3 regions of the Afipia carboxydohydrogena genome follow, and region 2 is predicted to be linked to each of the others. Evidence: predicted binding sites of a transcription regulator. Region 2 holds the regulator's gene; each other region holds the start of a gene.
What was found. Region 2 encodes LexA, which represses DNA repair genes until DNA is damaged. Its sites were predicted from a motif close to TGTTCNNNNTGTGTTCNG; they were not measured.
Positions count from the first base shown of each region.

Region 1: the regulator LexA is predicted to act here: its motif matches at 5,948-5,965, upstream of AFIC_RS02040 (helicase-related protein).
Region 3: the regulator LexA is predicted to act here: its motif matches at 8,267-8,284, upstream of recA (recombinase RecA).

Region 1 is NZ_CP113162.1:417,817-428,361, forward strand. Features, by position in the region: gene AFIC_RS02010 (esterase-like activity of phytase family protein) at 1-838, shown strand, start outside; gene AFIC_RS02015 (Bug family tripartite tricarboxylate transporter substrate binding protein) at 1,053-2,069, shown strand; gene AFIC_RS02020 (tripartite tricarboxylate transporter TctB family protein) at 2,143-2,643, shown strand; gene AFIC_RS02025 (tripartite tricarboxylate transporter permease) at 2,690-4,201, shown strand; gene rpmB (50S ribosomal protein L28) at 4,349-4,642, opposite strand; gene AFIC_RS02035 (DUF3108 domain-containing protein) at 4,923-5,759, shown strand; gene AFIC_RS02040 (helicase-related protein) at 6,068-9,250, shown strand; gene AFIC_RS02045 (RNA-binding S4 domain-containing protein) at 9,260-9,529, shown strand; gene fdxA (ferredoxin FdxA) at 9,622-9,960, shown strand; gene AFIC_RS02055 (CarD family transcriptional regulator) at 10,175-10,545, shown strand, end outside.
Region 2 is NZ_CP113162.1:1,620,065-1,630,609, forward strand. Features, by position in the region: gene gltX (glutamate--tRNA ligase) at 1-947, opposite strand, end outside; gene AFIC_RS08010 (glutamine--tRNA ligase/YqeY domain fusion protein) at 1,144-2,814, shown strand; gene AFIC_RS08015 (ComEC/Rec2 family competence protein) at 2,981-5,260, shown strand; gene lexA (transcriptional repressor LexA) at 5,273-5,977, opposite strand; gene AFIC_RS08025 (hypothetical protein) at 6,392-6,691, shown strand; gene AFIC_RS08030 (molybdopterin molybdotransferase MoeA) at 6,706-7,914, opposite strand; gene moaC (cyclic pyranopterin monophosphate synthase MoaC) at 7,930-8,409, opposite strand; gene trpC (indole-3-glycerol phosphate synthase TrpC) at 8,414-9,211, opposite strand; gene trpD (anthranilate phosphoribosyltransferase) at 9,225-10,238, opposite strand; gene AFIC_RS08050 (peptidylprolyl isomerase) at 10,250-10,545, opposite strand, start outside.
Region 3 is NZ_CP113162.1:1,202,417-1,212,961, forward strand. Features, by position in the region: gene AFIC_RS05820 (DsbA family oxidoreductase) at 1-22, shown strand, start outside; gene AFIC_RS05825 (JmjC domain-containing protein) at 28-969, opposite strand; gene AFIC_RS05830 (GNAT family N-acetyltransferase) at 966-2,174, opposite strand; gene AFIC_RS05835 (hypothetical protein) at 2,424-2,732, shown strand; gene AFIC_RS05840 (hypothetical protein) at 2,772-2,963, opposite strand; gene AFIC_RS05850 (Spy/CpxP family protein refolding chaperone) at 3,269-4,954, shown strand; gene AFIC_RS05855 (hypothetical protein) at 5,017-5,178, shown strand; gene AFIC_RS05860 (Flp family type IVb pilin) at 5,353-5,514, shown strand; fluoride riboswitch at 5,563-5,623, shown strand; gene crcB (fluoride efflux transporter CrcB) at 5,883-6,266, shown strand; gene AFIC_RS05870 (IS1595 family transposase) at 6,408-7,286, shown strand; gene AFIC_RS05875 (hypothetical protein) at 7,316-8,155, opposite strand; gene recA (recombinase RecA) at 8,397-9,479, shown strand; gene gcvP (aminomethyl-transferring glycine dehydrogenase) at 9,831-10,545, opposite strand, start outside.

The DNA of each region.
Region 1 (10,545 bases), 1.2 Mb from region 2:
CAGCGGATTGGTGCTGACCTCGCCATTCCGCAAATTCGGCGGGCTGTCTTCGCTGCACCTCGATGCCGCGGGCGAGAATTTCGTGATGGCGAGCGACAAGGGCGACTGGTTCACCGGACGCCTTGTCTATAACGGCGATGCTCTAAGCGGGTTGGCCGATGTGAGGTCGGCGCCGATGCGCGACCGCGACGGTCAGCCGCTCGCGGCGAAAGGCTGGTTCGATACCGAATCGCTGACCTTCGATGGCTCGATCGCCTATGTCGGGATCGAGCGGGTCAACAAGATCGTGCGGTTCGACTTCGACAAGGGTGGCATCCTCGCACGCGCGGAGGATGTCGTGGCGCCGCCGGAAATCGCAAAACTGCCTTATAATCGGGGGCTGGAATCGCTGGTTTATATCGGCAAGGGGCATCGGCTCGCCGGTACGATACTTGCGGTCTCGGAACGCTCTCTCGATGCGAGAGGCAACATCGCGGCCTTTCTGATCGGCGGCCCTTCGCCTGGTATTTTTCATATCAAGCGGTCGAATGACTTCGACGTCAGTGATGCTACACTGCTGCCGTCAGGAGATGTCTTGCTGCTGGAACGGAAGTTTTCCCTGACCAAGGGAGTTGGCATCCAAGTACGTTGTATACCAGTTTCGGTAATTGCCCCGGGTTCGCTCGTCGATGGGCCGGTTATCTTCGAGGCTGATTTAGGTGCTGAGGTCGATAATTTCGAAGGCATCGCGGCTCATGTGGCGCGATCCGGAGAGACAGTTATTACATTGATTTCAGATGATAATTTCTCTGTTATCCAAAGAACGCTGCTGCTCCAGTTCACATTGCTCGACCGGTGAATGCCGCTCTTTGTGCGATTGCAGCAAAATGATGCCATGCAATAGATTTGAAGGGGTGTGCGACAGAACGCCCTGCGACAGATCGTCTCATCCCCCCATCTGGCATATGTAAAATTCTTCCAGTCCGTTGCACGATCCCTATCGCGGTAGTGCCAATTACCGTTCCAAAATAATCCGGCATCAAAGACCGGCTGGTGTTTCAGGGAGGATATGCATGAGTGTACGTACGAAGACGAGTTATGCCTTTGCCGCATTGCTCGGTGCCGCCGCTTTCGGGCTGGCTCCGATGTCTGCGATGGCCGCGTGGGAGCCCACGCGTCCTGTTGAACTGGTCGTGCCGGCAGGCACGGGCGGCGGCGCCGACCAGATGGCGCGCGTCGTGCAAGGCATCATCAGCAAGCACAATCTGATGAAGCAGCCGATGATCGTCGTGAACAAGTCGGGCGGCGCCGGTGGCGAAGGCTTCCTCGACGTCAAGGGTTCGCGCAACAATCCGCACAAGCTGATCATTACGCTGTCGAACCTGTTCACCACGCCGCTCGCGACGGGTATCCCTTTCTCCTACAAGGATCTCACCCCGGTCACGATGATGGCGCTGGACGAATTCATCCTCTGGGTGAACGCGGACAAGCCGTACAAGACCGCGAAGGAATACATCGACGCGATCAAGGCCGCGCCGGATGGCCAGTTCCGCATGGGCGGTACCGGCTCGAAGCAGGAAGACCAGATCATCACCGTCGCGCTTGAAAAGGCGACCGGCAAGAAGCTCACCTACATCCCCTACAAGGGCGGTGGCGAAGTTGCCGTTCAGCTCGTCGGCAATCACATCGACTCCAGCGTGAACAACCCGATCGAGGCCGTGGCGCAGTGGCGCGGTGGCAAGCTGCGTCCGCTCTGCGTGTTCGACAGCAAGCAACTCGCCTACAACGACAAGGTGGCGGGCGATCTGGCATGGTCCAGCATCCCGACCTGCAAGTCGCAGGGCCTGGACGTTGAATACCTGATGCTGCGTGGCTTCTTCATGGCTCCCGGCGCGACGCCGGATCAGGTCGCCTACTACGTCGATCTGATGAAGAAGGTGCGTGCGACTCCGGAATGGGCCCAGCTCATGAAGGATGGTGCCTTCAACCAGACCGCTCTCAGCGGCGCTGAATACCTGAAGTGGGTCGATGATGCCGAGAAGACCCACGAGACCCTGATGAAGGACGCAGGGTTCATCGCGAAAAAGTAATCGTCACAATTGTGAACCCGGCGAACATCGTCGTTCGCCGGGTGAACTCTTTCCGCGCAAGGATTCGACTTAAATGAGCGAAGCATCACACGACCAGTCGGGCGGCCCGGCTCATCGCACCGTCGAGATGGGTGTTGCCGTTGCCTGTATCATTTTTGGCATCATCACGATTTTTGGAAGCATGCAGGTCGGTATCGGATGGGATGCCTCAGGCCCGCAATCCGGCTTCTTTCCTTTCTATCTTGGTGTCATCATCGTGCTGTCGAGCCTGATGAACCTGAACAGCGCTCGCGCCATCGACGGCGAGCGTGAGTTTGCCACCTGGTATCAGCTTAAGCAGGTGTTGGCGGTGATCGTTCCGACCACCGTGTACGTTTTCGTGCTGCCCTACACCGGCATTTATATCGCATCGATGGTGCTGATCGGCGGCTTCATGATGTGGCTTGGCAAGTACCCCCTGTACAAGGCGGTCCTGTACGGCGTGGGCGTCCCCGTCGCTATCTATTTCATGTTTGAGAAGTGGTTCCTCGTTCCGCTCCCGAAGGGGCCGATCGAGTACTGGCTCGGACTGTGACGCGAGCAGTGCGCTCGAAACAATAAAAGAGATTAGGTAGGAAACCATGCTCGCAGATATCGCCAATCTGTTTCACGGCTTCGCGGTCGTGTTGCAGCCGCAAAACATCCTGCTGATGGTCATCGGCATCTTGCTTGGTGTGATCGTCGGCGTGCTGCCCGGCCTCGGCGGCGCAAACGGCATCGCGATCCTGTTGCCGCTGACCTTCAGCATGACGCCGACCGGCGCGATCATCATGCTCTCCTGTATTTACTGGGGAGCGTTGTTCGGCGGCGCCATCACATCGGTGCTGTTCAACATACCCGGAGAGCCGTGGTCGGTGGCCACGACATTCGATGGCTATCCGATGGCCCAGCAGGGCCGCGCCGGTGAGGCGCTCACCGCCGCTTTCACCTCGTCGTTCGTCGGCGCGCTGTTCGCGGTCATCGTCATCACCCTGGTGGCGCCGCTGGTCGCGGACTTCGCGCTCGAATTTGGCCCGGCCGAAAAGTTCTCGGTCTACTTCCTCGCCTTCTGTAGCTTCATCGGCATGGGCAAGGAGCCGCCGTTCAAGACGATCGCGTCCATGATGATCGGCTTCGTGCTGGCGGCGGTGGGTCTTGACAGCGTCACCGGACAGTTGCGCCTGACGTTCGGCTTCACCGAACTGCTCAACGGCTTCGACTTCTTGATCGCGGTTATCGGCCTGTTCGGCATCGGTGAGATCCTTCTCACCATGGAAGAGGGCCTCGCGTTCAAGGGCAAGGCGGCAGGCATCAACCCGAAGGTGGTGTTGCAGACCTGGCTTGAGTTGCCGCGTTACTGGATGGTGTCGCTGCGCTCCTGCCTGATCGGCTGCTGGATGGGCATCTCGCCCGCCGGTGCGACGCCGGCCTCGTTCATGAGCTACGGCATCGCCCAGCGCATCTCGAAGCGCGGCCACAATTTCGGCAACGGCGAGATCGAGGGCGTGGTCGCGCCGGAAACCGCGGCTCACGCCGCGGGCACCTCCGCGCTGCTGCCGATGCTCGCGCTCGGCGTGCCTGGCTCGCCGACGGCTGCGGTGCTGCTCGGCGGCCTCCTGATCTGGGGCTTGCAGCCGGGACCGCTGCTGTTCGTCGAACAGCCGGACTTCGTCTGGGGCCTGATCGCTTCCATGTACCTCGGCAACCTCGTCGGCCTCATCCTGGTGCTGACCTGCGTGCCGCTGTTCGCGGCGATCCTGCGCATTCCGTTCAGCATCATCGCTCCGGTCATTCTCGTGATCTGCGCGATCGGCGCCTACACGGTGCACAACTCCAGCTTCGACGTGATCCTGATGATGGTGTTCGGCATCGTCGGCTACGTCATGAAGAAGACGGGTTACCCGCTGGCGCCGATGGTTCTGGCCATCGTGCTCGGCGACAAGGCGGAAGAGGCGTTCCGTCAGTCGCTGCTGTCCTCGGGCGGCCACCTCAGCGTGTTCTTCTCGAATGGCCTGGTGTCGACGATCATGTGCCTGGGTCTGGTCGCGCTGTTCTGGGGTGTGATCTCGGACCTCTGGGCCAAGCTCCGCAAGCCGGCGAAGGCCGCGGTCTGATCCGCAATCAATCTCCTCTCGAGGCGTAAGCCTCGGGAGGATCGACGGTCACCAGCAACGAAAAAAGCCGGATCGAAAGATCCGGCTTTTTTAATGCTGTCTGCGGACTGTGAGGCGCGGAGGCCGCGCCACGAACCTTGTGCAGGCTCAGTTCGCGGCGGCGACCTTCTTCTTCTCGATCTGACGCTTCAGGTCGGCGGCCTTCGGCGACAGGGTCGCCACATTGGCCTTGAGCAGGAAGGCATCGAGGCCGCCATTGTGATCGACGCTCTTGAGCGCGTTGGTGGACACCCGCAGGCGCACCGACTGGCCGAGCGTTTCGGAGATCAGCGTGACGTTGCACAGGTTCGGCAGGAACCGGCGCTTGGTCTTGATGTTCGAATGGCTGACCCTGTGGCCAACCTGCGGCCCCTTGGCCGTCAACTCGCAGCGCCGTGACATGGCGAAATCCTTGTGTCTCCCGGAGCCGGAAAAGGCCCGCGCGGGGGTTGCTACCGTCCATTTCAGGAACCGCGGACGTATAGTCGGAGGGTGGCCCAGCGTCAAGACGGCGAAGGCGCCGAAATGCCCGAAAACGCCGGGAGAATAGCGATTTTATGAACAAAGCCAAGCATTTCCCAACATATAATCGGCGCAATCGGGCGGGAGACAATGCGTTTGCCGGTTCCCGGTTTTCTCCCGGCTGTGACGCATTGCCGGGACGGACCAGGACTTTCATTTGATGGATTTTTTTGATCGAGGCTTCTGGAGCCGGCTGCTTTACGTAGCGCCGATGCTTCTTCTGAGCGGCCCTGCCCAGGCGCAGGGCCGGCTGGACGCCAAGTATCAGGCGACCTTGAGCGGGATCGTGATCGGCAAGGGCACCTGGACGATCGTGGTCGGCGACAAGGATTATTCGGGATCGACGTCCGGCGGCACCACGGGGCTCGTCAAGGCCATCGGCGGCGGACACGGCACGGGATCTGCGCAAGGCAAGGTGCTCGCCGGGCGATTGGCGCCGGAGACCTATCTGAGCTCGGTGTTCTACGGCAAGAAGAACGAGGCCATCCGCATCTCCTTTGGCGGTGATCGCGTGACGGCTTCGGCCATCGAACCTGAACCGCCTCCGACGCCGGATCGCATTCCGGTGACGGATGCCCAGAAACGCGGCGTGAGCGACCCGATGTCGGGGGTGATGTTTGTTGCACCCGGCAAGGAGGAACTGCCCAACGCCCAGGCATGCGCCGCCAAAGCCGCGATCTTCGACGGGCGGATGCGCTACGATCTGCAACTCGCCTTCAAGGCGCTGGAGACGGTGACGCTGGCGAACGGCGCAAGGCTTTCGACGGTCGTCTGTTCGGTGAGCTTCATGCCGCTGGCCGGCTATGTACCCTCGCGGGCGGCGATCAAATATCTGGTCAAGCGCCAGGACATGGATGTGGCGCTCGCGCCTGTCGCGGGCACGCGGGTGATGGTGCCGGTGCGGGTGCGGATTCCGACGCCCATCGGCCCTGGCGTGGTGCAGGCTGTGGAATTCAACACCGTGGCGCAGCCGCAGGCGGCGAAGCGAGCCAACTGAATTCCCGCCGCGCGACGGCTTGACTCGCAAGGCAAACGGAGTCCTCCGTGCAGTTAAGGAATCGATGCTTGCCGTGCTCAATTCATCGCCATGGAATCCGCGATCTGGTGGCAGGGCAATCCTGTCCGCACGATATCTTGCGGTGAACGAAGCCGAACACGACATGAGTCAGCGATTCGGGCCGCTTTCGTTCCGGACTCGTTCCATTCCTTAAATCCGAGACCGAAAAGCGTCGCGTTGTGAAACACATCTCAGCTTCAGCCCCTCATATTCGGCCCGATCGCGCCCCCGGCGCGGGCGTAACGGCCGTGCTGGGCCCGACCAACACCGGCAAGACGCATCTGGCGATCGAGCGGATGCTCGCCCATTCCTCGGGGATGATCGGGCTGCCGCTGCGGCTGCTGGCGCGCGAGGTCTACAACAAGATCGTCGCGCGGGCCGGCGCGGACTCCGTGGCGCTGATCACCGGCGAGGAGAAGATCAAGCCGCCGAAGGCGCGCTACTGGGTCTCCACCGTCGAGGCGATGCCGCGCGATCTCGACGTGTCGTTTCTCGCGGTCGATGAAATCCAGATCGCGGCCGATCTCGAGCGCGGTCATGTCTTCACCGACCGCATGCTGCATCGGCGCGGCCGCGACGAGACGCTGCTGCTCGGAGCCGCGACGATGCGGCCCCTGATCGAGCGGCTGCTGCCCGGCGCGAATATCGTGACGCGGCCGCGTCTGTCGCTTCTGGAATTCGCGGGCGACCGCAAGATCACGCGCCAGCCGCGCCGCACCGCGATCGTCGCGTTCTCCGCCGACGAAGTCTACGCCATCGCCGAACTGATCCGGCGCCAGCATGGCGGCGCGGCGGTGGTGCTGGGTTCGCTGTCGCCCCGCACCCGCAACGCGCAGGTGGAGATGTTCCAGTCCGGCGATGTCGATTATCTCGTGGCCACCGATGCTGTGGGGATGGGTCTCAATCTCGATGTCGATCACGTCGCCTTCGCATCCGACCGCAAGTATGACGGCTATCAGTTCCGCCGCCTGACGCCCGCCGAATTCGCCCAGATCGCGGGCCGTGCGGGGCGCGCCACCCGCAACGGCACGTTCGGCACCACGGGCCGCTGCGCGCCGTTCGAGCCCGAACTCGTCAATGCGTTGCAGAACCACACCTTCGACAGTGTGAAGATGCTGCAATGGCGGAACACCGCGCTCGATTTCTCCTCGCTCGCTGCATTGCAGGTGTCGCTCGCGGCGGCACCGGGACACGAGGCGTTAACGCGCGCGCCGCTCGGCGAGGATCAGCGCGTGCTCGATCATGCGTCGCGCGACCCCGAGGTGCGCGACATGGCGGCGAGTGCGGAGGCGGTCGAGAAGCTGTGGGAAACCTGTCTGGTTCCCGATTACCGTAAACTATCGCCTGCGGCCCATGCCGAACTCGTCACGGCGCTGTTCACTTTCCTGATGCGCAAGGGGCGGATTCCGGATCAATGGTTCGCGGCCCAGGTGGCGCAGGCGGATCGGACCGATGGCGATATCGACACGTTGTCCGCGCGGATTTCACAAATCAGAACCTGGACCTTCGCCGCCAACCGGCCCGACTGGCTTTCCGACCCCCTTTATTGGCAGGAAACCACCCGCGCGGTGGAAGATAAATTGTCGGATGCGCTGCATTCGAGGCTAACTGAGCGTTTCGTTGATCGCCGGACCAGTGTATTGATGCGCCGCTTGCGGGAAAACACGATGTTGACGACTGAAATTGGAAAGACCGGCGAAGTCACCGTTGAGGGCCATGTGATCGGCCGCCTCGATGGCTTCATGTTCGCCCCCGATGCCGCCGAGGCAGGCTCCGAGGCGAAGGCGTTGCAGGCCACCGCGCTCAAGGCGCTGGCGGGCGAGATCGATGCGCGGGCGGAGAAGCTCTCTGCTGCCGCCGACGATCAGTTCGCGCTGGCCTCCGATGGCACGCTGCGCTGGACCGGCGATGCGGTCGGCAAACTGACATCGGCGGACGATGTATTGCATCCGCGTATCCGCATCATCGCCGACGAGCGTCTCACCGGCGCGCCGCGCGATGCTGTGCAGGCGCGGCTCGATCTGTGGTTCAAGACCCATGTCGAGAAGATTCTCGGGCCGATGTTCGAACTGTCGAAGGCCGAGGACGTCACCGGCATCGCGCGCGGCATCGCCTTCCAGCTCAATGAGGCGCTCGGCGTGCTGGAGCGGACGAAGATCGCCGCCGAGATGAAGGATCTCGATCAGCCGTCGCGCGCGACATTGCGCAAGTATGGCGTGCGGTTCGGCGCCTACCATATTTTCTTCCCGGCGCTGCTGAAGCCCGGCGCACGCACGCTGGCGTCGCTATTGTGGGCGCTGAAGCAGAACGAGATCGACATGAACGCGCTTGGCGGCGCGCAGCATCTCGCGGCCTCCGGCCGCACCTCGTTCCCGGCCGACAAGGCGCTGTCGCAGGATGCCTACCGTGTGCTTGGCTACAAGCTCGCGGGCGAGCGCGCGGTGCGCGTCGATATTCTCGAGCGTCTTGCCGATCTCATTCGTCCCGCTCTGTCGTGGCGTCCCGGCACGGGTGCTGAGAAGCCCGCGGGCGCGTTCGACGGACGCTCCTTCACGGTGACGCAGGCGATGACGTCGCTGACCGGCTCGGCTGGTGAGGACTTCGCCTCGGTGCTGCGCTCGCTCGGTTATCGCATGGACCGCCGCGCGCCGTTGCCGGAGGAGCCGAAGCCTGCGGAAACACCTGCCACCGCCGCGACCGAAACCGAATCTGATGCTTCGCAGGCAGACGCCGCTCCCGAAGCGGCAATCGAAACTGCTGCTGTCGAGACTGCGCCAGTGGAGGCCGAGGTGACGGCAGAGGCCGCCGCCGATATCGCGAGTGCCACGAAGTTGCCGGAGGTTGCATTCGCACCGGCTGATGTGGAACCGGCTAGCGAGGAAACGCCTGCCGCAGACGGTGCGGAAACATCGCAGCCCGATACGGCAGCCATTGCCGTGGATGCCGCGCCTTCCGATGAAGCGGTGGCCGCTACACCGGCGGAGCCGGAGCTTGTTGAAGTGTGGCGTCCCGCGGGTCGCCATGACGAGCGCCGCCATCATCACGATCGCAACCGTCATCACCGCCGCCCATCGCACGCAGCCGCGCCGGAAGCGGGTGCTACGGCGGAGGCGGGCGAGAAAAACGAGCGCCCGGGCGGTCAGCGCCGCCACAACCGCGATCGGGCGCGGGAAGATCGCAAGCCGCGTCCGGAAGGAGAGGGCGCTCAGGCCCGTGGCCCGCGCGAGGAGCGCGGCGATCGTCCGCATCAGCGTTTCAAGGGCAAGGGCAAGTTCGAAGGCAAGCGAGACCGCGACCGCAAGGATAACGGTTCGAATTTCCGCACCTTCGCCACCAGCGCGCCGCGCGAGCGCGAACGCGTGGCCGATCCGAATTCGCCATTCGCCAAGCTTGCCGCGCTCAAGGAACAACTCGGCAATCGCAAGGACTGATACGCGCACTTGGATCGCCAGCGTCTCGACAAATGGCTGTGGCATGTGCGGATCGTGCGCACGCGTGCCGACGCGGCGAAACTGGTGTCGGGCGGCCGGGTTCGTCTCAACGGCCTGCGGCAGACGTCGCCCGGCCATGCCTTGAAGTCCGGCGATGTGCTGACGGTGGCGCTCGATGCGCGGGTCCGTATCTTGAGGGTTGCAGCTTTCAGCGAACGGCGAGGCGATGCGCTATCGGTGCAGACCCTCTATGAGGAATTGAACGGGAAAGAGAAGTAACTATCTGCGATAGCAGAGGCCCCCTTCTCTTGCGGCGCTGCATATCCTGCGCTAGGCCAACACCCGAATTTAGAAAGGTTCCGGAGATCTGGATGACTTACGTCGTCACCGAAAATTGCATCAAGTGCAAATACATGGACTGCGTTGAGGTGTGTCCCGTCGATTGCTTCTACGAAGGCGAGAACATGCTCGTGATCCACCCGGACGAGTGCATCGATTGCGGTGTGTGCGAACCGGAATGCCCGGCGGAAGCGATCAAGCCCGACACCGAGGCCGATCTGGAGAAATGGCTCGGCGTGAACGCCGAATACGCCAAGACCTGGCCCAATATCACCCAGAAGAAGGACGCTCCTGCCGACGCCAAGGAGTTCGACGGAACCCCGGGCAAGTTCGACAAGTATTTCTCGCCCAACCCCGGCACCGGCGACTGAAGCGACCAGCGTGGAATCCTCTTAACCGTAGTTGATCGCGCGTCTTTCAGAAACGGTACTTAAACACCTCAATTGGCCATAAACCTTTGATTTTTGCGGAAAATGTGCTATTATTGGCACATTCCGTCGGTTGTTCACGCCCTGTCCGCTCCGGATACCGGCGTCGAAGGGCAACCGGGTCGATCAGGGGCGTGGCGGTTCCACGCAGGGCGCCGTGGCAGACAAATCGCGTCATAACAAAACCAAAGCAACCAAGGACAAGAACTCCGGCAAGACGCCCGCTCGTGGCGCTTCCGGCAAGAAGGCTGCCGCCATGGCAGCCAGCACCTCAAAAAGCAAAAGAAGTGTAATGCCAGCAAAGAAGAGCACCAAGCCCGCCGCGAAGTCCCCTGCCAAGTCCGCAGCCAAGGGAGCGGCGAAGCCGGCCGCTGCCAAGACCAAACCGGCCGTCAAGCCGGTCGCCAAGGCCCCCGTCAAACCCGCCGCGAAGGCCGCGCCGAAGCCGGTGGCGAAGGCTCCCGTGAAGCCGGCCGCCAAGCCGGTGGCGAAGATCGAGGAACCGAAGAAGGTTCTGACGCAGCGTCA
Region 2 (10,545 bases):
GAGCGGATGTAATGGCCGTTCAGATTTTCGAGTTTGGCGAAATCGAAGCGTGCGGCGGAGCGGCCGATCGAACCAAGATCGAATGCCTCGATCATTTCCTGCGTGGAAAATATTTCCTGATCGCCATGACTCCAGCCGAGCCGCACCAGATAATTCCGCAAGGCCGCCGGGAGGTATCCCATAGCGCGATAGGCTTCGACGCCGAGCGCGCCGTGTCGCTTGGAGAGTTTCGAGCCGTCCGGCCCGTGGATTAGTGGAATGTGAGCCATCACCGGGACATCCCATCCCAGCGCATCGTAGATATGCTTCTGGCGCGCAGCATTGATGAGGTGATCGTCGCCGCGAATGACGTGTGTCACGCCCATGTCATGGTCGTCCACCACCACCGCGAGCATGTAGGTGGGGGTGCCGTCGGAACGCAGCAGCACGAGATCGTCGAGATTCTCGTTCTGCCAGACCACGCGGCCCTGGACCTGATCCTCGATCGCGGTTTCCCCGGTCTGGGGAGCCTTGAGGCGGATCACCGGCTTGGCTCCGGAAGGAGCCTCCGCCGGGTCGCGGTCGCGCCAGCGGCCATCGTAGCGCACGGCGCGGCCTTCGGCGCGCGCTGCCTCGCGCATCTGGGTCAGTTCCTCGGGCGTCGCGTAGCAGCGATAGGCCTTGCCCTCGGCCAGAAGGTGTTCGGCGACCTCGCGGTGCTGCCCGGCGCGGCTGAACTGGTAGATCGTCTCGCCGTCCCAATCGATACCCAGCCATTTCAGCCCGTCGAGGATCGCGTCGATCGCCGCCTGCGTGGAGCGCTCGCGGTCGGTGTCCTCGATCCGCAGCAGCATCTTGCCGCCGAGCTTGCGGGCATAGAGCCAGTTGAACAGAGCGGTGCGTCCGCCGCCGATATGGAGAAAGCCGGTCGGAGAGGGGGCGAAGCGGGTGACGACGGGTTTGGTCATTTCGGATGGTTCGATCGGTCCATGGGGGAGGAATTGGCGGGCCTTTATCATACTGCCGGGGCACTGTCCCGGCATCCCGGCTGAAATGCCGCCGGAGGGTCAAAAGTTCGTTTTTTACGGGCCGCCAGAACGGATCTGCGCCCCTTGGCGCGGCGGCGCGGATTTGGCAGATAAGGCGTAACTTGAAAGGGTGCAAATGACTGACGAATCGACGCCGGATGCAGGCCGCGACTTCATCCGCGAGATTGTGGCGGCGGACCTGGCCTCGGGAAAGCACAAGGGCGTGGTGACGCGCTTTCCGCCGGAACCCAACGGCTACCTGCACCTCGGCCATGCCAAGTCGATCTGCCTGAATTTCGGCATCGCCGAGGAGTTCGGCGGGCGCTGCCATCTGCGCTTCGACGACACCAATCCGGCCAAGGAAGAGCAGGAGTTCATCGACGCCATCCAGCGTGACGTGCGCTGGCTCGGGTTCGATTGGGGCGAACATCTGCATTTTGCCTCCGATTATTTCGAGCAGCTTTACGCCTGGGCGCAGGATCTGATCCGCGCCGGGAAAGCGTATGTCGATGACCAGTCGCCGGACGAGATTCGCCTGACGCGCGGCACCCTGACCGAGGCCGGGCAGAACAGCCCGTTCCGGGACCGTTCGGTGGAGGAGAACCTCGATCTGTTCGCGCGGATGCGCGCGGGCGAATTCGCGAACGGCACGCGCGTGCTGCGCGCGAAGATCGACATGGGATCGGGCAACATCAACCTGCGCGACCCGGTGCTCTACCGCATCCTGCATGCGCACCATCCGCGCACCGGCACCGCGTGGAACATCTATCCGAGCTACGACTTCGCGCACGGACAGTCGGATTCCATCGAGCACATCACGCATTCGATCTGCACGCTGGAATTCGAGGATCACCGCCCGCTCTACGACTGGTTCCTCGACAATTTGCCGGTGCCGTCGCATCCGCGCCAGTATGAATTCGCGCGTCTCAACATGACCTACACGCTGTTGTCCAAGCGCGTGCTGACGGAGCTTGTGCGCGAGGGTCACGTTTCCGGCTGGGACGATCCGCGCATGCCGACGCTGGCCGGGTTGCAGCGGCGCGGCGTGCCTCCGGAGGCGCTGCGCGATTTCGTCAAGCGCATCGGCGTCGCCAAGGCGAACTCGACCGTTGATATCGGCATGTTCGACTTCGCGATCCGCGAGACGCTGAACAGGACCGCGTTGCGCCGCATGGCCGTGCTGCGTCCGCTGAAAGTGGTGATCGAGAATTATCCCGAAGGTCAGGCCGATGAGCTCGAGGCGGTCAATCACCCCGAGGACGAGACACAGGGCACGCGGAAGATTCCGTTCGGCCGCGAACTCTACATCGAGCAGGACGACTTCATGGAGGAGCCGCCGAAAAAGTTCTTCCGTCTCGCGCCGGGCCGCGAGGTGCGGCTGCGCTACGCCTATTTCATCACCTGCCGCGAGGTCATCAAGAACGCGGCGGGCGAGGTGGTCGAATTGCGCTGTACCTACGATCCGGCCACGCGCGGCGGCAACGCACCGGACGGACGCAAGGTGAAGGCGACGATTCACTGGGTCAGCGCCGCGCATGCGGTGCCGGCGGAAGTGCGGCTCTATGACAACCTGTTCGCGACACCGCAGCCGGAGGCAGGCAATTTCGCCGCGCAGCTCAATCCGAACTCGCTGGAGATTCTGGTGGACTGCAAGGTCGAGCCTGCGTTCAGGTCCGATGCTGGAGAGGGCGCTGTGCAGTTCGAGCGGCAGGGCTATTTCGTGCGCGATCGCGACTCCACGCCCGACAAGCTTGTGTTCAACCGCACCGTCGGCCTGCGCGACAGCTACGCCAAGGCGGCGGGGTAACTTTCGCAAGCCGGTAGAGCGTTCCCTTCACACGGGAGAGGTCCAAGGTTTTCGGCCTGCTCGGATGAAGCGTGCGCATCAATTGCGGATTCCCCATCCGTTCCCGTGTTCAGAGCCTGACCGTCTCCGCTAGCATGGCGGCGGGACAGCCGACACGGGCGGCGCAATGGCGGACGGGGGACTCAAACAGGAGCGGCCGCGCGCGGGGAGGGCCATCGCATGGCCACCGCGCGAGAGGGCAGCGTCTGCCATTTCCGGCTCCGGCTGGTGGCAATTCCTCACCGAATTGAATCTCAGATGGATCCGCGCCGAGACCGGCCCGGGTCGGTTGCTGCCGTGGATTCCGGTCGCGTTCGGGGTAGGGATTGCACTCTATTTCACGGCGGCGCGCGAGCCGGTCGCGGTGGTGGTGGTGCCGGTCGCGGGACTGGCGTGCCTGTTGGCGCTGGCCGTGCGGCGAAGGCCTGTATTTCCCTATATCGCGCTGTTTGCGGCGTTGCTCGCCGGTTTTGCCACCGCGACGCTGAAGACCGCCTGGGTCTCGCACACGGTGCTGCTGACGCCGGTTGGTTCGGCGGCGCTGGAAGGCTTCGTCGAGACGCATGAGGAACGCGAGCGTACCGACCGTTTTGTGCTGCGGGTGACGAAGATGGAGGCGCATCGCGCGCCGCACTTGCAGCGGGTGAGGCTGTCGGTGCGCAAGGGTACCGCGCCCGCGGTGGGCAGCTATGTGACGCTGAAGGCGCGGCTGTTGCCGCCGCTGCGGCCGCTTCGTCCCGGCGGCTACGACTTTGCACGCGACATGTATTTTCAAGGCATCGGCGCGTCCGGCTTCGCGCTCGGTGCGATCAAGGTGCAGGATGCGCCAGAACAGCGCGGCTGGCGCTTGCGTTACGCGGCATGGATGCAGGAACTGAGGGATGCGGTGGATGCGCGCATCCGCACGGTCCTGAGTGGCGACCAGCGCGCGATCGCGACTGCACTCCTCACCGGTCGCCGTGATGCGATTTCCTCTTCAAACAACGATGCGTTGTTCGTTTCGGGCCTCGGCCATGTGCTGTCGATCTCCGGCTATCACATGGCTGTGGTCGCGGGCGTGGTGTTCTTCGCGATCCGCGCGCTGTTGGCGTTGAACCCGGCGTTGAGCGCGCGTTATGCGATCAAGAAATGGGCCGCATTGGCGGCGCTGATCGCCGCGCTGTTCTATCTGCTGCTGTCCGGCGCGGAGGTCGCGACGCAACGCTCGTTCTATATGACGGCTCTGGTGCTGGTCGCGGTGATGGCGGACCGGCGTGCGATCACGTTCCGTACGCTGGCGCTCGCGGCCATGCTGGTGCTGCTGATCGCGCCGGAATCTCTGGTTCATCCCAGCTTTCAGATGTCGTTCGCCGCCACCTTCGGTCTCGTCGTGCTGGCGCAGATCGGAATGCCGCAATGGTTTGTCGCGAGTGATGACACACGTCTCGGCCGCTTCGCGGCCTGGGGTGGACGTGAGCTTCTCGTGCTGGCGCTGGCGTCGTTCGTCGCGGGCCTTGCGACCACGCCATACGCCGCGTTTCATTTCCACCGCATCGCGCCCTACGGCGTCATCGCCAATCTGGTCGCGATGCCGGTGGTGTCCGCGTTGGTGATGCCTGCGGGTTTGCTCGGGATCATGGCCATTCCGTTCGGCTTCGACAGCCTGTTTTGGCGGTTGATGGAGGTCGGCATCGACTGGATGATCGCGGTGTCGCAATGGGTGGCGGCGTTGCCCGGCGCGTTCGGCCGTGTTCATGCCTTCGGTATCGGGCCGCTGATCGTGATGAGTTGCGGGATCGTCATTCTCGGCCTGTTGCGCTCGCCGTTGCGCTGGATGGGAGCGGCGCTGATCGGTTGCGGCGTGGCATGGGCAGCTGTCGTGACCGAGCCTGACATCCTGATCGCGCGCGACGCTTTGAGCGTCGCGGTGCGCGGCAAGGATGGCCGGTTGCGAATCATGCATACGGCGAAGAACGCCTTCGTCTGGCGCGAGTGGCTGGCGGCGGATGCGGATGGGCGCATGGTCACCGATCCGAGCATCGCGCAAGGCGTCTCGTGCGACGAGGCTGGCTGCGTGGCCGAGGGGAAGGAGGGCGATCTCGTCGCGCTGACGAGGCAGCCCGAGGCGCTGGCGGACGATTGCGCGCAGGCGAAAGTCGTCGTCACGCCGTATCCGGCACCCGCCGATTGCGCCGCCCGGGTCTTCCATCGCGACGATCTGCGTGGGCTGGGCGGCGTTGCATTAAAGAGAACGGCGCGGGGCTACAGCCTCGTCACAAGCCAGTCCGTCGAGGTGGACCGGCCGTGGTCGCCAGCCATTCCTGAGGCGTCACGCGGCTCGCAAAGCAACAAAACCCTCGGGCATCGTACGTCCCCGCAACCGGTCGACGCGACGCCGCCGGAGGGCGAGCAGGAGGTAGCCGATTAAACGGCCGCCGCCTCAGTATTTCCGGTAAAGCCCGATCAGCTTGCCCTGAATCCGGACGCGGTTTGGCGGCAGGATGCGGACCTCATAGGCGGCGTTGGCGGGCTCCAGCGCGATGGAAGCGCCACGGCGGCGGAAACGCTTAAGGGTCGCTTCCTCCTCGTCGATCAGCGCCACGACGATGTCGCCGGTGTCGGCATTCTCGTTGCGCTGGATCAGCGCCATGTCGCCGTCGAGGATGCCAGCTTCCATCATCGAATCGCCGCGCACTTCGAGCGCGTAATGCTCGCCCGAGCCGAGCATGTCGGGCGGCACGCTGATGGTATGGCTGCGGGTCTGCAACGCCTCGATCGGGGTACCGGCGGCGATACGGCCCATCACGGGGACCGCGACAGGCTGCTCTCCGCTTTCGTCGAAACTGCCGGGAACGGTGCTGCGCACCTTGCCGAGATTGCCTTCGATCACGCTGGGAGTGAAACCGCGCCGGGCGCCGCTACTGGCGGCAGGCTCGGGCAACTTGATGACCTCGATGGCGCGGGCGCGATTGGCGAGCCTGCGGATGAAGCCGCGCTCTTCCAGTGCCGTGATAAGCCGATGGATGCCGGACTTCGACCGCAGGTCGAGGGCATCTTTCATCTCGTCGAAGGAGGGCGGCACGCCGCTTTCCTTCAGCCGCTCGTTGATGAAGCGCAGCAGTTCATATTGTTTGCGTGTCAGCATCCGGCGCAGCCCTCGATCTCATCGTCCAGCGGATATTCATGTCCAGGCGGGTCATTGCCCGTTTTCCCGGCAGCCTGTTTGTTCACGACAGGTGCCAGACTCACTCGAAACAAATCATGAACATACACTATATGTTCCATACATGTTCTGCAATAGTTAAAATCTTATGAATCTGAAAGTACTGTTTTTAGGAAATCATACCGGAATGGACCGGAAGTGGCGCTGAATACCCTCCGGTGCAGGGCAAACGGCACGCCCTTGGGAGGCGCCCAGGGTGCCTGTCATTTGGCCGCGCGATGCCGCCCATGCGATGGCTTCGATATCTTCTAATTCCAGAAGGGAATGTTCGGTTGAGCGCTTCGTGGCAACCGCCTACGTCTTCGCGTGATGCGACGAGCAGGAGGAGGGATGCCGATGGCAGATTACGACGGGTCCGAACCGATGCAGGCCGAGATCGATCGCCACATGATGACGACGTTTTGCCGGACGCTCGACAGTTCGGCGCTGCCGCCGATGACGGTGATGCGGATGATGGCCTCCGCGCTCGGGGCGATCTATCGGCAGTCTTCCGCTACGCATCATGCACAGGAGTGTCCCTGCGGCTGGCAGCCATTGCCATCCGATGTCGATATATTGCTGGCGGAAATTGAAAGCGCCGCTCGCCGTCCGCCTGTTCCCGATCTCACCAATATGCAGATCGTCGGGCGGGCGTAGACGCTCTCCGCTTTTCAGCTGGGCAGCCGGATGATGTCGCAGCGCGCGCCCGCCGGTGCGGGAGGCGCCAGCGGCGGCCGGATCAGCAGAACGTCAGCGGCCGACAGATTGTTCAGCAGCGAACTGTCCTGATGATCGACGGTTGTCGCGACGGCGACGCCGTTGCCGTTGATCTCGATCCGCGCCCGCATGTATTCCTGACGATGATCATTGGCGGGCAGGTCGTGGCCGAGGATGGCGGTTTCGACGCAATGGGCGACATGCGCGCGACCCAACAGGGCGCGGATCAGCGGCACCACGAACACGAACGAGCACACGTAGGACGATGACGGATTGCCGGGCAGGCCGATCACGCTCATCGCTCCCTTGCGGCCGTGCATCATCGGCTTGCCGGGGCGCAGCGCGATCTTCCAGAATTTGATGTCGATGCCTTCGGCCTCGAACGATGGCTTGACGAGATCGTGCTCCCCGACCGACGCGCCGCCGGTGGTGATGATAATGTCGGCGCCCAGCGCCTCGGCGCGGCGGATGGCGGCGCGGGTGTCGTCCAGCGTATCACGCGCGATGCCAAGATTGATTGTTTCAGCGCCGCTGTTACGGACCAGCGCGTTAATCGCATAGGCGTTGGAGTAGATGATCTGCCCCGGATTCGGCTCCATGCCCGGCATCACCAGTTCGTCGCCGGTGGCGACGATCGCGATCTTCGGCTTGCGATGCACCGGCAGCGTCGGGTGGTTCATCGATGCGGCGAGCGACAAGTCGCGATCGGACAGCCGGGTGCCGCGCTTGAGCAGTATATCGCCTTCATGGAAATCGAGGCCCGCCTTGCGGACATGGCGCGGCACGGGCACGGCTTCCGACAGGGTGATGACATTGCCCTCGCGGACGACGTCCTCCTGAATGGCGATGGTGTCGGCTCCATTTGGCACCACGCCGCCGGTGAAAATCCGGATCGCTTCGCCTTGGCCGACCGAGAGATTGCATGGACGCCCGGCGGCGCTCTCGCCGGTCACTGTGAGGCGCGCGCCCGCAAGCGCATCCTGGGTGCGCACCGCGTAGCCGTCCATCGCCGACATCGGCGCGGGCGGCTGGGTGCGGCGGGCGGCGACATCGCGGGCCAGCGTGCGATGAAGCGCATCGTCGAGCGCGACGTTCTCCGCAGGCAGAGGCTGTATGCCATCGAGGATGGAGTTCAGTGCGTCGGCGACGGGCATCAGCGCCATGATGAAGCGTCCGTGTTATTTCTGATGTTTGTAAACGCCGGACTTGCCGCCGCTTTTTTCGAGAAGGCGGATGCCTTCGATATGAACGCCGCGCTCGACCGCCTTGATCATGTCGTACACAGTGAGGCAGGCGACCGATACAGCGGTCAGCGCTTCCATCTCCACGCCGGTCGGGCCTTTCACCTTGACGCTCGCCTCGACGCGGCAGCCGGGCAGCTTGTCGTCGGGTACGATGTCGAGCGTGACTTTGGACAGCGCCAGCGGATGACACAGCGGAATGAGGTCGGAGGTGCGTTTGGCCGCCATGATTCCGGCGACGCGCGCGGTGCCGAGCACGTCGCCCTTCCTGGCGTTGCCCTCGACGATGAGCTTGAGCGTTTCCACGCTCATCACCACAAAACCTTCCGCCACCGCCACGCGCTCGGTCGCGTCCTTCGCGGACACATCGACCATATGTGCTTCGCCCTTGGCGTCGATATGGGTGAGCTTGGTCATGGTCTCATGAAGCCTTCGCGAGCAGGGTGCGGGTCGCCGAGGTGACGTCGGCCTGCCGCATCAGGCTTTCGCCGACGAGGAAGGTCGAGATGCCGACGCGGGCGAGGCGGGCGATATCGGCGGGCGTGAAGATGCCGCTCTCGCCGACCATGATGCGATCCTTCGGCGCCATGGCGGCAAGCGCCTCGCTGGTGGCGAGCGTCGTCTCGAAAGTGCGCAGATTGCGATTGTTGATGCCGAGGAGCTTCGAGCGCAGCTTCAACGCGCGTTCGAGTTCATCCTGATTGTGAACTTCGAGCAGCACGTCCATGCCGACATCGAAGGCCGCAGTTTCGATGTCGCGCGCGGTGGCATCGTCGAGCGCCGCCATGATGATGAGGATGCAGTCCGCGCCGTGCGCGCGCGCTTCCATCACCTGATAGGTGTCGTACATGAAGTCCTTGCGCAGCACCGGCAGGGAAACCGCCTCGCGCGCGGCGACCATGAAATCGAGATGACCCTGGAAAGATGGCGTGTCGGTGAGCACCGACAGGCAGGTCGCGCCGCCTGCCTCGTAGGCGCGCGCGAGCGCGGGCGGATCGAAATCGGCGCGGATCAGTCCCTTGGACGGCGAGGCTTTCTTGATCTCGGCGATCAGCGCGTAATTTCCGCGCGCGATCGTATTTTCGATTGCCTTGGCGAAACCCCGCGCGGGCGCGGCGCGCCGTGCCGCCGCCTCGATCTCGGCCTGCGGGCGCGCGGCCTTGGCGGCTGCGATTTCCTCGCGCTTGTAGCGTTCGATCTTTTGCAGGATGTCGGACAAGGGTTGATCCACCTCAAGCACGGGACACGGCGACGAGTTGCGCGAGTTTTTGGGACGCGGCCCCACTGTCGAGCGACTTGATGCCGAGCGCAACACCTTCCTTGAGGTGTTTCGCCTTGCCCGCGACGACAAGCGCCGCACCGGCGTTGAGCAGGGCGACATCGCGATAATGGTTCTGCGCGCCCTTGAGCACGGCGTCGAGCGCCGCCGCGTTGGCGGTGGCGTCGCCACCCTGGAGGTCGGCGTTTTTCACGATGGAAAGACCGCCGTCTTCAGGTGAGACTTCAAATGAACGGATCGCGCCATCGGCCAGTTCGGCCACGTAAGTCGGGCCGGTGAGGGTGATCTCGTCGAGCCCGTCCGAGCCGTGCACCACCCAGGCGGAGGTCGCGCCGAGATTCTTCAGAACCTGCGCCACAGGCTCGACCCAATGCCTGGCGAACACGCCGATCATCTGCCGCGTCACGTCCGCCGGATTGGCGAGCGGACCCAGCAAATTGAAGATCGTGCGGGTGCCGAGTTCCACCCGGGTCGGGCCGACATGGCGGATCGCGGGGTGATGCGCGGGCGCGAACATGAATCCGATGCCCGCCTTGGCGATGCAGGCGCCGACCTGTTCGGGCGAGAGGTCAATATTGACGCCGAGCGCGGCCAGCACATCGGCCGCGCCGGATTTCGACGACATCGCGCGGTTGCCGTGCTTGGCGACGGGTACGCCCGCGCCCGCGACGATGAATGCCGCGCAGGTCGAGACATTGACCGATCCCGCGCCGTCGCCGCCGGTGCCGACCACGTCCACCGCGTCTGCGGGGGCGGTCACGCGCAGCATCCTGGCGCGCATGGCCGACACGGCACCCGTGATCTCGTCCACGGTTTCGCCGCGCACCCGCATCGCCATCAGCGCGCCGGCGATCTGCGATGGCGTGGCCTCGCCGGACATCAGGTAGTCGAATGCAGCCACGGCTTCCTCGCGCGCGAGCGCTTTGCCGTCCGCGAGTTTGGCGAGGATCGATTTGAAATCGCGCATGGCGAGGCCGGTCACTGGTTGCCGGTCGCGCCGGTCGCGATCGCGAATGCGTTCTCGTTCACCTTCACGCCGAGGGTGGTTTCCAGATGGGTGATGTATTGCCCGATCTGCTCGTCGCTGAGGTTCTGCGCGAGACCTTCCTTCATCTTTTTGGATTCGTCCGAATTGAGATCGATTGCCGGTGTGGTGACATTGGCGACCTGCAACACGACCACGCCGCTGCTGGCGGGCGTGTTCTCCGCCATCGCTGCGCTGCCCTTCGCTGTCCGGAAGGCCGTATCGACGACGATATCCGGCAGACCGTTGA
Region 3 (10,545 bases), 420 kb from region 2:
GGAGACAAGCGGCTCGGTCTGAGCCGTTCAGGTCTTCAGGTAATAATTGGCGTTCTTGCCGAGCGCGATCCGGCGCAGCACGCGGCGCATCGTCTCCGATTTGCGCAGCGGTTCGACGAGCCCGCGAACGGTGCGGAAGAATGCGAGCTTGACGCCATCCCACGCCGCGTTCTGGCCGGGGGCGGCCTGCGGCAGGCCCAGCCCGCGCAGCATCGAGTTGAACGTGTGCAGGTCGTTCAGGCGGCGGACCTCGGGCGTCTTCCAGGTGACAGCCATCGAGATCGAATACGTGCCCGCCGTCCTGACCCAGTGCGGCCACTGATAGGGCACGTAGCAGCCGTCGCCCCCGACAAGATGATATTCCACGCCGCGCGGCTTGAAGCCGTCGTCGTAACGCAGGTTGCGGTGCTTGGTGGTGCAGTATTCGACCTGAGCGTTGTCGGCGATGGCGCCGTCGCGGTTGTCGAAGATGGCGAAGGTCTTGTCGCCGTGGATCTGCACGAAGAAATTGTCCTCGCCGTCGAGATGGAACGGCGTGGTGGAATTCGGCGAAGACACGAACAGGTAACCCTCGATCTGCGAGAAGCCCGCGTCCTCAAGGCTGTCGAACCCGCGCGCGCGGGCGACCGACAGCAGGGTGTCTTCGAGGAGCGCGCGGTATTCCGGCGACTTCTCGATGCGCTTGAGCACCATCCATGCGCCTGCCGTCTCGATGCGATTGACGATTTCGACCGGATCGAGATCCACGGTCTGCACCTTGTCGGGGTCCTGAGTGATGCTGGCTGCGCCCGAATTGTACTCGATCAGGTCGCGCGGCATGTCCGAGGCAAGTTTCGCGATGCGCGGCAGCGTCAGCAGCGGATGCCCGGCCAGCATGTGGCGGATCGCGAACGGCCGCAGCGGAAAGTCGTGGGTCAGCGAATCGTTCGGGGCGGTAATCACGGGCGCGACATGAGAGGCGGCGTTCATGAGCGTTTTTCCTTTATGCGTCGAATGAAATGCACGGCCTTGCGCGCCGGCACCATCGCGGCGCGGCGCAGCGCCAGCGCGCCGCGGATCAGCGGCACGAACGGGTCGTTGCGGTGAAGCGGGATCAGGATGTCGCCGACGGCGAGGCGTTCGCGCCAGATCGGGTCGATCATGGAGTGGTTGGCGTCGGCGGTGGAATCGACCGAGGCAATCGCCGGGTCGGCGCACATCTGCCGGGTCAGGTCCAGCGTCATCTGCACCCCCGGCGAATATCTGGCGAAGCGCTCATCGACGCCGAGCTTGAAATAGATCGCACGGTCGAGATGGCGCAGCACGATTGCCGCCGCCACCGGCGTGTCGCCCGCATGCAAAGAGATCACCTGACAATGACCGGCTGCCGCCATGTCGCGCACCGCGCGGCGAATGAAAGCAAGATGGCCTTCGTTCTGGAGAAGCGCGGTGCCGCGCTTGCCTTTCCAGCCGCTGGCTTCGAGCTTGAGGAAAATCTCCAGCGCGGGAATGATGTCGCCGGAAGTCGTGGCGACGCGATAGACGACCTCGCCGGTGTCGGCGAGCCGGTTGCGCTGGCGTCGCAACTCTTTCAGCTTCTTGGAGCCGAGCGCCTCGTGCAGCAATGCGTCGGCATCGCGGGTGGCGTCGAGCAGCGCACGGTTGTGCGCTTTCAGAACGATGGGGCGCTGACCGTTCCATGCGAGCACGCGCGTGAACGCCTGCATCACCGCGCCCTCGATCGGTGTATCGCGCAGGATGAGTGCGCGCGCGCCGCTGTTGCGGGCCTGCTGCATCAAGCCGCTGACGGCTTCATCGGGCCTGTCGCGGTCGATCAGGATGGTGCCGAGCGGCGGAAAGGCATCGGCGGTCACGAACGCGGGCAGCGGCAACTGATAAGCGCGCAGAGTGGAGACCGCCGGCATCAGGCCGATCATGTCGCCATTGTCCGCATGGCAACTCAGTGCGCTGGCGTGAGTGCGGCCCGGCGAGAAGGCGTTCACCGCCAATTCCCATTCGGGCAGGTAACAGGCGTTCGGTTCGGCCGCGCGTTCGGCAAGAGACTGCCACGCGGGAAGGGAAATGCCGGTCAGGGGAATTGCGCGGGTATCGTGACGCGGCTGCGCGGCTGCGTTCGCCGAATCCGGCGAGCGGGCTTGGCCTGCGACAGAGGCGGCATGAATGGTGTCGGTCACGTCCGAAGTCCCCGTCCGCCTCGCGCGGCAATACGATGCGCTGGCGGTTGGCGAAAACTAGCGGGGAGACTTCAACATTGGCTTTGACCAATGCCGCGAATTCGCGCTCCCGGTTTAGCCGCTTTTTAACCACACACCGGCGGCGGAGCCGGAAACGATTGCGCCGCAAGGACTTGGCCCGGTTCAGATCGGCTTGGACCGTTGCGGCCGGTTTTGCTATAAGCGGTCCGCAACGGGAGAGTTTTGTCCATGAAAAGACCGGGCTATTTCGCGGCCTGTCTGGCCGCCGCCGCTTTTGTCGTCATGCCCGGTTCCTCCGCGCTGGCGCAAGGAATGCCTATGCCGGGCTTCCAGCTTGGCGGCAGTCAGATGTCGCCGGAAGAAAAGGCGCGTCAGGACAAGCTCGAGAAAGCGGCTCGCGACGCCCAGTCCAAGATCCCGGATCAAAAGGCGAGCAACGATCCGTGGGCGAATGTACGTTCAGCCGAAACGCCTGCGTCGAAGGCCGGCCATAAAGCCAACACCTCGGGCAAGAGCGCCGCGAAGGCTGCGCACTAGCGCTCGGCTTTTTCAATTTTCATTCTGTTCGACGCGGCGTCAGCGTCCGATCGGTGGACGTAGGTCGGAGGCATTCAGCCAGCCTTCGATGTGCGCCGACATTTCGAGCAGCTCTGCACGCTCCAGCATTTTCTTGCGATCGCGGCCTGCTGGAGTGGCGTCTGCCTCCGCGCGCGCCTGCGCGACAAGAGTCTTCCAGTTCAGTGGAGTGATGGAGATATGGTCGGTCATGCGAGCGTCTCCCCATAAAGCAATAACAGCAGGGCGGGAGCTCAACGGTCTCTCAGTCACCGGAAGTTGCCAGAGGGCCAAACGGTGATGCTTGAAGTATGGGCGTCGTGTTTTCAAAACGCGAGTCCTAAAAACATCAGTCACGCAAAACATCGCGAATCCGTTCTCACGATTTCGGGATAACGTCTGGGATTCCAGCGCGAGGCGAGCGGCTGCGGCAATGGCGCACAGATTCGACGGAACCTTCAGCTTGATTCAACATTGATATGTTTGCACACGATTATTTTTACGCGAGGCGTGAAGCCATGCGACACTTTTTTAAAATCGCCCTTGTGGCATTTGCTGTCCTGACCGCCATGGCTGTAACGGCCGACGCGCGCCCCCGTGGCGGCGGCGGAGGAGGACATGGCGGCGGCGTTCATATGGGCGGCGGTCGCGGTGGTGGCGCGCATTTTGGCGGCGGAGGTCGTGCCTTCCATGGTGGCGGTGCGCGTTTTGGTGGGGCGCATTTCGGCGGCGGCCGGGCTTTCCACGGAGGAGGCCGTCATTTCAGCGGAGCCCGGTTCGGGGGGCCGCGTCATTTCGGCGGCGTGCGCCAATTCCACGGAAGCCGCCGCGCCGGGGTCTCTCGTTCATTTGCAAGGCCAGGCAGAACTCACAATGTCGGCCGCGCCGCCAGCCGCGGCTCCCGGAATGCCGCGCGCGCGGCGTCGCAGCGCGCCGGGATTGCCGCGACCGCGAACCGCGCGGCGCGAATGAATTCGCCCCGGGCAAATGCCGTGCGTCAGGGATTACGCTCGCGTTCGGTCAACGGCGCGCTTCGGAATCGCAATGCATTGCGCAATCCGGCTGCGCGTACGGCGCTGGTCGCAGCCGCGGCGACGGCCGGGTGGCATGGCCACCGCCACGGCTGGTGGCGCCATGGTCATGGCGGCTATGGCTGGGTCGGACCGCTGTTCTGGCCGTTCGCTTATTACGACCTCTATGACTACGGCCTGTGGGGCTATGATTATGGCCCGGCCTTCTGGGATTACGGCTATGGCGACATCTATGCCGGGCTGTTCTCGCCTTACGGTTACGATTCGCTGAGCGGCTATATGCCCGCGCGCCGGACGACAGCGCCTGCCGGTGGCTCCGGCAATCAGGCCGTGCAGACGCAGCCGTCCGACGACGACCAGTTGGCCCAGATGTGTGGCGCCGACAGTGGCGACATCGCCGGCCTGCCGATCGACAAGATCCAGCAGGCAATCTCGCCGAACGATGAGCAGCGCGCGGCGCTCGATGAACTGGGTGATGCATCCGTGAAGGCGGCTCAGACCATCCGCGCGGCCTGTCCGACGGCGCTTCCGCTCACCGCGCCTGCGCGGCTCGCGGCCATGGAGCAACGGATCGAGGCGATGAAGTCGGCGATCGGCATCATCCAGCCGGCGATGGAGAAGTTCTACGGCCTGCTCAATGACGACCAGAAGGCGAAGCTTGTTGCGATGTCGCCGCGCGAGAAGCAGGGCGGCAAGGACACGGCTTCGTCCGATGGAAGCTGTGGCATCACCTCGCTCTCCGATGCGGTCGCCTGGCCGACCGACGAGATCAGCAAGCGCCTGCAACCCAGTGACGCGCAAAAAGTGAAATTGACCGCGTTGCAGGACGCGACCTTCAAGGCCGCGGATTCGCTGAAGGCGACCTGCCGCCCCTCCACCGCGCTGACCCCGCCCGCGCGGCTTGCGGCGGCGAGCGATCGCCTTGATGCGCTGCTCGGCGCGGTGAAATCGGTGCATGCCGCGCTGGATGATTTCTACGGCACGCTGAGCGACGAACAGAAGGCACAGTTCGAGGCCATCGGCCCGGACCGCTCCGGCAGCCAGCAGCAGACCAGCAGCGAGGATGCGGAAGATCGGCCCGCGCAGCGCACGTCGCGCGGGCGGCGTCACCACCGCCATGGCATTCATGGCGTGGACAGCGTGCTGAGGCACATCATCACCATCGTTCGTTAAACGGGACGGTGATAGGCTGGGGAGCGCTGCAAGACAGAAATCGTATCCGGTGGAGGCGGCTGATGCATCTTCACTTCAAGGGCGGTTTTGATGCGGTCGATCTACAGCTTCTGGCTATCGTTGCGGCCATGATCGCGCTCGGATGCGCCATCTATCTGTTCGGCGATATCTACGAGACGGGGGCGCAGGTGGGACGTGTGGCTCGCGCGGTCCCGGCATTTTAGCAGGAGGATGGCCAGCCCTTTCCGGGTGGCAGCTCATTATATCGCATCACAACACCAGAATGATTTCGGGTTCGGGGAGGCTTGCCCCGGGTGGGCGCTTTTATTCGCGGAAACCGGTAAAATCGCCCGGTTTCATTTACGGGGCCTTGAGGGTTCGCCGGTAGGGTGCCTCCCATGAAAACCTTCAAACGCTTCCTTCTGGATCAGTCCGGCGCGACATCGATCGAGTATGCCATCATCGCTGGAGGGCTTTCGATCGTTATCATCGTGGCGGTCAATGGCATTGGCTCGGCGTTGAACGGCAAGTACGAGATGATCCGCGCCGCCATGCCGTAACGCATTCGCCGCGCTTGCTTCGGCGGATTGCAGCCGCTAACCTTTCTGAATTCTGATGGGGATGGAGTTCCCCGATAACCGCCGCAAGGCTGATGACTCCTGCCGGGCGCTTTCGCGTCGGTAGGAATGATTCCTCCCAGCGATGCGCCCGAGAAGGGTGCATGACAAATGGCTGGGCCGCCTCGCCGGAGATTTTCTCTCTCGAAGCTTCCTCATTCGCTTGTCATCGCCCTTTGGATCGCAGGCTCGCTCTGGGCCGTGACGATCGCCGCATATCTGCTCGGCGCGGATACGCAGGTGGTCGTTCCATTGCTGGTGTTCGGCACGCTGACCGGCGTGGCCGAATGGATGATGAGAGGACGAGACAAGTGAACTGGATTTTTATTCTGGCGGTGGCGCTCGGCGGCGCGATTGGATCGGTGATGCGCTATCTGGTGGGCATCGGTGCGGGCAGGGCGTTCGGCACGGATTTCCCGTGGGGGACGCTCATCATCAACATCACCGGGTCGTTCGTGATGGGTGTTTTCGCCGGACTGTTCGCCGTGCGATGGAATCTGCCGCAGGCGGCGCGCATTTTTCTCACCGTCGGGATTTGCGGCGGTTACACCACGTTCTCGACCTTCTCGCTAGACACTTTCTATCTGATCGAACGGGGCGAACTCGCCGCCACCGCCGCCTACATGGCGGGCTCGGCGCTGCTGTCGGTTGGCGCGCTGGTCGCCGCGATGCATCTGGTGCGGGGGATGGGGTGAGGTGGCGGCAGATTCTCATTTTGAAGGATCGCCGGTTTTGTCCCATCTTCGTTCCCTAATGCTGAAAACCGGATATATCCCCTCTAGACATGTAAAACGTTCCCTGATAGAACATAAATATTCTTAGGGAGGCGGCCTTTCATGGCTCAGAAGATTTCTAACGTTCGGGCATTCCAGAAGCGGTTTCCCGACGAGGATTCTTGTCTCAATCACCTGATGCGCTCTCGTTTTGGCGAGCGGTTCACCTGCTTCAAGTGCCAGAAAGAGGCGACCTATTATCGCGTGAAGAACCGCCGCGCTTTCGAGTGCGAGCATTGCGGCTATCAGGTCTATCCGACCGCAGGCACCCCGTTTGAGAAGACGCGCACAAGTCTGCGCGACTGGTTCTATGTGATGTTTCTCTTCTGCACGACGCGCAACGGCGTGGCGGCGAAGGAGGTCGAGCGTCAGCTAGGCGTGACCTACAAGACGGCATGGCGCATGTGCCACCTGATCCGCCTCTACATGGGCTATGTGGACGGCGACTATCCGATGGGTGGCCTGGGCAAGACAGTTGAGGCCGACGAGACTTTCATCGGCGGGCGCGACAAGATGGGCAAGGACGACAAAGCTATCGTCATGGGCATGGTTGAGCGCGGTGGTGACGTTGTTACCCGCGTTGTGCAGGCTCGCACTAAGGCTCACATCATCCCACACATTGTGCGTTTTGTGAAAGAAGGCTCGCGCATCCACACGGACGAAGCGTCAAACTTCAAACTGTTGAAAGAGCGTTACGGCTACGATCACGAAATGGTCGATCATTCAGCCAAGGAATACGTTCGCGGTGATGTTCACACCAACTCAATCGAGTCGTTCTGGTCGCAAGTTAAGAGGGGTATTTCGGGGACTTACGTTTGGGTTTCGAAGAAGCACTTGCAGCTTTACCTGCGCGAGTTCGAGTATCGCCATAACTTGCGCCGTCAGCCTGCTTTGATGTTTGAGCTTCTTTTGCAGGCTTTTCCGAAGGTACGGGTTGAGTAGCCATCATTTGTAGAAGTTTATCGAATCTCTCATTTGTTTTCGACATGCTCAAGGGCCTTTCTCTTTTCATCTATCCTGTAATTGCACTGAGAAATCCATGAACGAAACAAGCCAATTTGCTCGGAAAGAGGTTCCTGCGATTGGAAAAACAATTGCGAGGCGCTTACTCTCGTTCCTAAATCATCACTCATGATGAGATTCTTGAAGGCACGGAGGCTCTGCTCGGATTGTATCAAAGCTGAATCAAGAGCATCTAATCTCTCAGGCCCGACAAGAATATCATCCAAATCATTTTGTTGATCGGGATACTGCGATCTCAATTTATTCCAAATGGCTTCTTTAATTCGAGCCAATATTTTGCGCATATCTGAGAAGCTGTTGTCGATGCGGGCGTAAATTTCCCATCGCGGATCAGCATAGGAGGGCCTGTTCACTAGCTGAACTATTTGCGCCTTCTCATCTAACTCGTTCCAGCCAGCGTTTAGCGTATGAGACAAGTCTGTGAGATTGTCATCAAACGCGGTCTTTCTCTTTCCTGAATAGTTTCGCCGTAACGTGGTCCACGGATCAACAGCTGCAGGTATTGGATTTTGACCCGCGACAGTGGCGGCTTGGGGCGCTGATCTCAGGCCCATCCCATAGAATAGAACACCTGTGGCTCCGATGATGACGAGCAGCGCCAGCGCCATCACGTACAAAGAATCCATGCCCCGTTTTCCCGCCAAAACACGCTTCTTGTGCCATGCTATGACGGCATAGGCGATGATGCCTATGGTTAGTAGGTAGCCCATCATCCCGCTCGGACTAGAAAGGTCGGTTGCCACGCCCGCAGCCAAATTGAGCAAGAAGTCCCTTGCGAGCACCAACATGCAAATTTCTCCGGCGGCCCTAAGCCAAAGCCATAGATAGTAGGGCAGGTAAGCTTCATATCACGATTCCTTGTTACATGTTTAAGGGGGATATATATCTCCGGTTTCCAAAAGAACATATTGCGAACAAGGAACAAATAGGGTACATTTCCCCATCGGACGTTTTCAGCGATTCCGGTCCGCCGCTTCAGGGAAGCCCGTTTGTCCGGCCGGCGAATCCCGTACATAAGGAGTGACCCCTATGGCCCCAGCCGCCCTGCGTATCGTTGAAGGAACGTCGATGGACAAGACCAAGGCCCTGACGGCCGCGCTGTCGCAGATCGAGCGCCAGTTCGGCAAAGGCTCGGTGATGCGGCTCGGCAAGGCCGACCGTTCCATGGACATCGAGGTGATCTCCTCGGGCTCGCTCGGGCTCGACATCGCGCTCGGCGTCGGCGGCCTGCCGAAGGGACGCATCGTCGAGATTTACGGCCCGGAATCCTCCGGCAAGACCACGCTGGCGCTGCATACGGTGGCCGAGGCCCAGAAAAAGGGCGGCACCTGCGCCTTCATCGACGCCGAACACGCGCTCGACCCGGTCTATGCCCGCAAGCTCGGCGTCAATGTCGATGAATTGCTGATTTCCCAACCCGACCATGGCGAGCAGGCGCTCGAGATCGCCGATACGCTGGTGCGCTCCGGCGCGGTGGACGTGCTGATTATCGACTCGGTCGCAGCATTGGTGCCGCGCGCCGAACTCGAGGGCGAGATGGGCGACGCGCTGCCCGGTTTGCAGGCGCGGCTGATGAGCCAGGCGCTGCGCAAGCTGACGGCGTCCATCAACAAGTCGAACACCATGGTGATCTTCATCAACCAGATCCGCATGAAGATCGGTGTGATGTACGGCTCGCCGGAAACCACCACCGGCGGCAACGCCCTGAAATTCTACGCCTCCGTCCGTCTCGACATCCGCCGTATCGGCGCGATCAAGGAGCGCGACGAGGTGATCGGCAATTCCACCCGCGTCAAGGTGGTGAAGAACAAGCTCGCGCCACCCTTCAAGCAGGTCGAGTTCGACATCATGTATGGCGAAGGCGTCTCCAAGATGGGCGAAATCCTCGATCTCGGCGTCAAGGCCGGCATCGTCGAGAAGTCCGGCGCCTGGTTCTCCTATGACAGCCAGCGCCTCGGGCAGGGCCGCGAGAACTCCAAGGCGTTCCTGCGCGAAAACCCGGACATGACCGCGAAGATCGAGGCCGCCATCCGGCAGAATTCGGGTCTGATCGCCGAGCAGATTCTCGCGGGCAAGCCGGAGAGTGATGAGGGCGAGGACGCGGAGGACTGATCGTTCTCATGCTTTCGGACGCGTGTGACGCGTGCCTCGCATGAATAATTTATTCCGGGACCTGAGAGCTTCTTGGGTTCGAGGCGATGCGGGCGAGACGGGAATCCTTGCCCGGAACCATCGCCCTTCGGAAGGCAAGGCGGGCGCTGCGGATGTTGAGTTGCCGACATCCTCAGGGCCCGTTTTGTTGTGGACGGAAAGAACGCCCTTAACGTCGTTCCCGCGCAAGCGGGAATCCGGAAAGCTCTACCCTCATATTCAGAAAGAGGCCGAGCCCCCGCCGGAGCCTGTCATCGGGCCGGCGTAGCCGGACCCGTCGGCGGGGCGGCGTTGGTGGGTGTTCGGCGGCAACTACTCCGCCGCCTGCGCGTAAGTGCTGACCGGCGGGCAGGAGCACACGAGGTTGCGGTCGCCGTAGACATTGTCGACGCGGCCGACCGGCGACCAGTACTTGTCCTGCCGTGGGCTGCCCTCGGGGAAGCAGCCCTGCGCGCGCGAGTAGGGCCGTTGCCAGTTGTCGTCGGCGATATCGTGCACGGTGTGCGGCGCGTAACGCAGCGGCGAGGCATCGATCGGAAACTTGCCGTCTTCCACCTCGGCGATCTCGCGGCGGATCGCGATCATCGCGTCGCAGAAGCGATCCAGCTCCGCCCTCGATTCGGATTCGGTCGGTTCGATCATCAGCGTGCCCGGCACCGGGAAGCTCATGGTCGGGGCATGGAAGCCGTAATCGATCAACCGTTTGGCGATGTCGTCCACGGTGACGCCGCAAGCCGTCTTCAGCGGGCGCGGATCGATGATGCACTCGTGCGCGACGCGATTGTTGTGGTTGCGATACAGCACCGGGAAATGCGTATCCAGCCGCCTGGCGATGTAGTTGGCGTTGAGGATCGCCATTTCCGTGGCGCGCCGCAGGCTGTCCGAACCCATCATCAGGATGTAGAGATAGGAAATGGTGAGGATCGAGGCCGAGCCGTAGGGCGCGGCGCTGACCGCGCCCGCCTGAAGGTCCACGGATGGCAGGAACGGCGTAAGATGCTTCTTCACGCCGATCGGTCCCATGCCG